Regions from separate parts of the Modestobacter sp. I12A-02662 genome, predicted to be linked through region 1. Evidence: predicted binding sites of a transcription regulator. Region 1 holds the regulator's gene; the other holds the start of a gene.
What was found. Region 1 encodes LexA, which represses DNA repair genes until DNA is damaged. Its sites were predicted from a motif close to TCGAACANNTGTTCGA; they were not measured.

Region 1 (3,201 bases):
GGGAGCGGGCGCAGGTGTTCGTGCTCGACGGCGCGTGCGCCGTCGGTGACGTGCGCTCGGGTGCGGTCGACCCGTACGACCCCGAGGACCTGGCGCTGGGTGCGGACGGCACGCTCTGGGTGGCCGACACCGGTGACAACGCGCAGAACCGGGAGACGGTCGCGCTCATCAGCCTGCGCACCGACGGCTCGAGCACCCTGACCCGGCTGACCTACCCCGACGGGCCGCACGACGCCGAGGCGCTGCTCCTGGCCCCCGACGGCACGCCCTACCTGGTCACCAAGGAGGTCCTCGGTGCCAGCGGGGTCTACCGGCCGGACGGGCCGCTCACCGACGGGGCCACGCTGGGGATGACGAAGGTGCTGCAGCTCGGGCTGACCCTCACCGGGACCCCGGGCGGCCCGGTCGGCCGGGCGGGCCAGCTGATGGTGACCGGGGGAGCGGTGTCCGCGGACGGGCAGCGGGTCGCCCTGCGCACCTACACCGACGCCTACGTCTGGCCGTTGTCCGGCTCCGACGTCGCCGGCGCGCTCGCGGGGGAGCCCGTGCGCGTGGCACTGCCGGACTCGCCGCAGGGGGAGGCGATCGCCTTCGCCGCGAACAACCGGGACCTCCTCCTCGCGGGGGAGGGGCTGCCGTCCCCGGTGACCCTGGTCCCGGCCGGCGCGGATACTGCTCCGACGGCGGCCGGCCCCCGGTCGTCGGCCGCTCCCGTGGCGGGCCTGGTGCGCGACGTGTCGCCGTGGACGGCCGGCGTCATCGCCGCGGTGGTCGCGACCGTGCTCGTCTGGCTCGGGGGGAAGCTGCGCCGCCGCAGGGAGTGACCCGCGGCGGCGCGCTCCTCCTGGCGATCAGATGCGGCGCAGGACGCTGACCACGCGGCCGAGCACGGTCGCGTCGTCGCCGGGGATGGGCTCGTACGCCGCGTTGTGCGGCAGCAGCCAGACGTGGCCGTCGCGGCGCTTGTAGGTCTTGACCGTCGCCTCGCCGTCGATCATCGCGGCCACGATCTCGCCGTTCTCGGCGGTGGGCTGCTGGCGCACGACGACCCAGTCCCCGTCGCAGATCGCCGCGTCGACCATCGAGTCGCCGGCCACCTTGAGCATGAACAGGGTGCCCTCCCCGACCAGCTCGCGGGGCAGCGGGAAGACGTCCTCGACCGCCTGCTCGGCCAGCACCGGACCACCGGCGGCGATGCGCCCGACCAGGGGCACGTAGGTGGCGGCCGGCGGAGCCGCCTCGTCGCCGCCGGACGTGCCCGCCGCGGCGCCCGGTCCGTCGGCGCCCAGCGCGGCGGCGTTGTCGCCGGGGAGGCGGACGTCGAGCGCGCGCGGCCGGTTCGGGTCGCGGCGCAGCCAGCCCTTGCGCTGCAGCACCGACAGCTGGTGGGCGACCGAGGAGGCGGAGGACAGCCCCACCGCCTCACCGATCTCACGGACCGAGGGCGGGTAGCCGCGCCGCTCGATCGAGTCGCGGATGACCTCCAGGACGCGGCGCTGGCGCTGGGTGAGCCCGTCGCCGGCCTCGGCCCGGTCGGGGAACGCGCGGACGGCGCCGCCGGGCTCCGCGGACCCGGCCGCGGCACCGTTCGCCGGCCCGGCGGCCCGCTTGCGGCGTGCGGGACCGGCTCTGCCGTCCGTCGAGCGGTTGTCGACCGCCATGACCCCTCCTCGTCCGGCTGCGGCCCGCGCAGCTCCCCGGCGACGGCCCGGCCGCTCGGTGCGCGGGCGGGCTGCGTCGTCTCGATCGCACCCGAACGGTAGCGCCATCGGCGGTCGTGTTCAAACACGTGTTCGAAGGAGCGCCGTGTCGGCGCGTTCCCGTCGGTGCCGTGCGGTAGACATCCGCCAGCGTTCGATTCGAACACCCGTTCGATCACGCTCGCCCCGACCGAGGAGTTGGCTAATGGTCACCGTGCAGCGCAGTGTCGTCCCGCCGTCGCCCGTGCAGGCGTACGCCAGGCAGCCCTCCGCCGGTGCGCCGGGGCCCGGGCGCCGCGCCGTGCGTCCCGCCGGTCGCGCCGTGCGTCCCGCCGGTGCGGCCGGAGGGCGGGGCGTCCGCTGCGGAGGCTGTGCCGCCGGTCGTCCGGCACCGCGTGGCGCCGGCCCTGAGTCGTGGGACCGCCCGCCCCTGCGGCTGACCCGGCGCGGGCGGCGGGTCGTCGCGGGGCTCTCCATCGCGATCGGGCTGGCCGTGGCCGTGGCGACGGCGACGGTCGTCGCCGCCGAGCCGGGTCCCGCGCTGCGGCTGGCCGGCGGGCACACGGTGGTCGTGGAACCCGGGGACACCCTCTGGGCCATCGCCGTGGTCGTGGAGCCGGAGCAGGACCCGCGGGCGGTGGTCGACGCGATCCGTGACCTCAACGGGCTCGGCGGGGTCGCGCTCGAGCCGGGGCAGGTCCTGCACCTCCCCTGAGCGTGGCCCCGGCCGGCCTCGGCAGGGCCGGGTGGAGCGGTGGACGGCATGGAGCGGTGGACGGCGCCTGCCGCGCCGTGTGCGGCGGTTGGGACGGGCGTCGCCCGATGGGTCCGATGGGACGGCTGCGCGACACGCCTCGTCCGAGCTTGCGTACCCGTGGGGCCGGGCATACGGTTCCAACACAACATGTTGTGGTTACACGGACGAAGTTCGTCCACAACCGCTCCACACGTTCTCCCCGCGGCGTCCACCGGATGTCCCCGGGTGGGTCCACAGGACGGGTCCACCGGCCCGTTCGCAGACAGTGCCAGAAGCTCGCCCGCCAGCCGGCGTGACACCCGCGAGAGGAGATGAGTCGACGTGCGTTGCCCCTTCTGCCACAACCCGGACAGTCGTGTCGTCGACTCCCGGGAGACCGACGAGGGCGTCACCACCCGCCGCCGCCGGTCCTGCCCCGGCTGTGGCCGGCGGTTCACCACCGTCGAGGAGGCGGTGCTGGCCGTCGTGAAGCGCAGCGGCGTGACCGAGCCGTTCAACCGCACCAAGGTGATGGCCGGGGTGCGCCGGGCCTGTCAGGGGCGACCGGTCGGCGAGGACCAGCTGCAGCTGCTGGCGCAGCAGGTGGAGGACGCCGTCCGCGCCACCGGCGCGGCCGAGGTGCCCAGCCACGAGGTGGGGCTGGCCATCCTGCGCCCGCTGCGCGAGCTGGACCAGGTCGCCTACCTCCGCTTCGCCAGCGTCTACCACGCCTTCGACTCCCTCGAGGACTTCGAGAAGGAGATC
Region 2 (3,201 bases), on a different contig from region 1:
CACAGGCGCGGGTGGATGAGGATCTCGGTGCCGTCGGGGCGGTAGGTGCGCCATCGGTGGCCCGGTGGTGCGGTGTCGTCGCGTTCAACGCGGAAGCCGTGGTGGACCTTGGTGTGGTGCCGTTCGCACAGCAGCGCGGAGTTCTCCAGCGACGTACGGCCGCCGTTGATCCATTCGAGCCGGTGATGGACGTCGCACCAGTGGGTGGGGGCTCCGCAGCCAGCGAACACGCAGTGCTGGTCGCGCCGCTCGACGGCCCGGCGGATGTGCGGTGGAACGACCCGTTTGTCCCGGCCGACGTCCAGGGGCAGACCGTCGGCGTCGAGGACCATCCGTCGGATCGTGGCGTCACACGCCAACCAGCGGGCGCGGGCCGCGGACAGGGTGGCGCCGAACCCGGTCTCCGCCGCGCCGGGGTTCCGGCTGGGGTCTACCAGGTCTTCCACGCCGATGGTGAGCACGACGTGCGGCTTGACGGTGCGCAGGAACGGCAGATCCCCCTGCGCGAGGGCGTTGTCGCACAGCTGCACGAGGGCGTCGGCCTGCTGCTGCACCCGGGTACGCATATCGCCCTTCGGGCGGGAGGCCTGCACGATCGACTCCAGGGCGGCCTGCACCTTCTCCCCGCCGACGGCGTCGAGGTCGAACCGGCCGGTGATGCTGCCGTCGGCGTGCTTGGCGATGGTCAGCCGCCGCCCCTCGGTGGGGTCGGGCTCCGGGCCGTCGGGGTCCAGGGCGTCCAGATAGCGGTGCACCACCTCACCCAGCCGCTGGAACGGCTGCGTGGCCGCGACGGTCGCAAGCGCGGCGTCCACCTCGGCCAGGTCGACGTCCTGCGCGGCGGCCGCGGCGAGCGCCTCCTCCGACACGGCCGGGGCGATCACGGCGACCTGCTCGGCGGTCACCTGCCCGGCGGCGAACGCCTCCGCCACCGCCGGCAGGTGCTCCAGCGCCCGCCCCGACCGCACCAGCCGCCCGGCCGCGCCGGGCGAGAGCCGGCCGTGCCTGCGCAGCCATGCCTGCATGGTCTTCAGCCCGTCGCCCTCCGCCGCCCCCGTCGTCTCACACTTGCGCACCACCCGGGTGATGAAGGCACCGAGCTGGTTCCGGTTGCGCAGCGCCTCACCGAGCACCGCCAGCAGCGGCGGGCCGGACAGCCCTGACAGGTCCTCGCCCGCCAGCGCGTCCAGGGCGGACTGCAACTCACCCACGGAGCACCTCCCGACCGGTTCGAATGTGTGTTCGAATGTATCGGTCCAAGCGGTTTTCGCAGCATGAATCCCCAGGTCAAGCGCGGTATCCACAGATTGCGACGAGAGCTTGACAGGGTGACGGAAGCCGCGTGGGGACGGTCAGTGGCGGCGGTAGTCCGTGGGGGCCATCCGGGGGCCGCGCTTGGGCGGCATCGACCCGCCGACCTCGAGCAGCCGGACGACGCGCTGCCGGTGACCGCGGAAGGGCTCGAGCAGCTCGAGCATCCCGGCGTCGTCGGTCTTGCGCCCGGCCAGCGACCAGCCGACCAGGTTCTTCAGGTGGTAGTCGCCCACGCTGACCGAGTCCGGGCAGCCGACGGCGCGCTGGGCGACCTCCGCCGCCGTCCACACCCCGATGCCGGGCACCGACTGCAGCCGCCGCCGCAGGTCCGCGCAGTCGTCGTGCGCGGCGGCCTCCAGCCGGGAGGCCACCGACGCCACGGCGCGCAGCGCCCGGCGGCGGGCGCCGTCCAGCCCGCAGGCGTGCCACTGCCAGTCGGTGACCGCGAGCACCCGCTCGGGCGAGGGGACGACGCGCATCCCGGCCGGCGCCGGGCCTGGCGCCGGGTCGCCGGCCAGGCGCAGCAGCTCGCGGTAGGTCCGGTGCGCCTCGAGGCCGGTCACCTTCTGCTCCAGGACGGCGGGCACCAGCGCGTCCCACACCCGGCCGGTGCGCCCCAGCCGCAGCCAGGGCGTGCTGCGGTGCACCCGCGCGACGAGAGGGTGGGCCTCGGCGGGGAAGCCCGACGGGTCGTCCTCGGCGCCGAGCCACGCCGGCACGAGCGGGAGGACGGCGGCCGCGCCGGGCCCCCAGGCGTCGATGCGGATGCCGTCGGGCACCGTGCGCAGCCGGACCGTGGCCGGGCCGGCCGCGGTGGTCATCGTGCGCCAGACGCCGTCCTCGGCGTAGCGCAGCGTCGGGTCGCCGGTGCCCCGCCGGTCCCGGGAGAGCACGCGCCGCACGTCCAGCGGCCAGTCCGGCTGCCAGGTGACGGAGAGCGTGCCCTCGTGGGGCGGGGCCGCGAGGGTCACTTCGGGGCCATGCGCAGGGCACCGTCCATCCGGATGACCTCGCCGTTGAGGTAGCCGTGCTCGACGATGTCCAGCGCGAGCTGCGCGAAGTCCTCCGGCCGGCCCAGGCGCCGCGGGAACGGGATGTTGGCGGCCAGGCTGGTGCGGGCCTCCTCGGGCAGGTCGGCCAGCAGCGGCGTGTCGATCAGGCCGGGGGCGATCGTGCAGACCCGCACGCCCACCGCCGCGAGGTCGCGGGCGGCGGGCAGCGTCATGCCCACGATGCCGCCCTTGGAGGCGGCGTAGGCGATCTGCCCGATCTGCCCGTCGTAGGCGGCGACCGAGGCGGTGTTGACGACGACGCCGCGCTCGCCGTCCTCCCCCGGCTCGGTGCGCGCCATCGCCGCCGAGGCCAGCCGGAGCACGTTGAAGGAGCCGACCAGGTTGATCATCACCGTGCGGGTGAACGGCGCGAGCTCGTGCGGCGAGCCGTCCCGGGCCAGGGTGCGCTGCACCCAGGCGACGCCGGCGCAGTTGATCGCGATCCGCAGCGGGCGGTCCTTGCCGGTCGCCTCGTCGACGGCGGCCTGCACGGAGGCTTCGTCGGTGACGTCGGTGCGGACGAAGGTGGTCTGCCCGCCCAGCTCCTCGGCGAGCGCCCGCCCCTTGTCCTCCTGCAGGTCCAGGATCGTGACGGCGGCCCCGCGGGCCGCGAGTGCCCGGGTGGTCGCCTCCCCCAGCCCCGAAGCCCCGCCCGACACGACCGCTGCGACGTCGAAGTCCCTCATGCGTTGCAGGCTAGGCCCACGTCCCGGTCGGCCGACCGAGGCATGCCCGTCGGGTCAGCGGCCCGTTCCGGAACCGACGTAGGCTCGTCGGCCGACGGAGGGAGCGCGCATGTTCGAGAAGCTGACCGGCAACGTCCAGGGCCCGCTGG

Region 2: HL189_RS05340 (DUF222 domain-containing protein) is a predicted target of LexA. The motif match lies at 1,231-1,246, and genes of this name have one in related genera.

Annotation. Positions count from the first base shown of each region.
Region 1 is NZ_JABGDE010000010.1:148,412-151,612, reverse strand. Features, by position in the region: gene HL189_RS16180 (hypothetical protein) at 1-824, shown strand, start outside; gene lexA (transcriptional repressor LexA) at 852-1,661, opposite strand; gene HL189_RS16170 (LysM peptidoglycan-binding domain-containing protein) at 2,194-2,415, shown strand; gene nrdR (transcriptional regulator NrdR) at 2,779-3,201, shown strand, end outside.
Region 2 is NZ_JABGDE010000004.1:42,545-45,745, forward strand. Features, by position in the region: gene HL189_RS05340 (DUF222 domain-containing protein) at 1-1,211, opposite strand, end outside; gene HL189_RS05345 (DNA-3-methyladenine glycosylase) at 1,353-2,285, opposite strand; gene HL189_RS05350 (SDR family NAD(P)-dependent oxidoreductase) at 2,282-3,052, opposite strand; gene HL189_RS05355 (hypothetical protein) at 3,162-3,201, shown strand, end outside.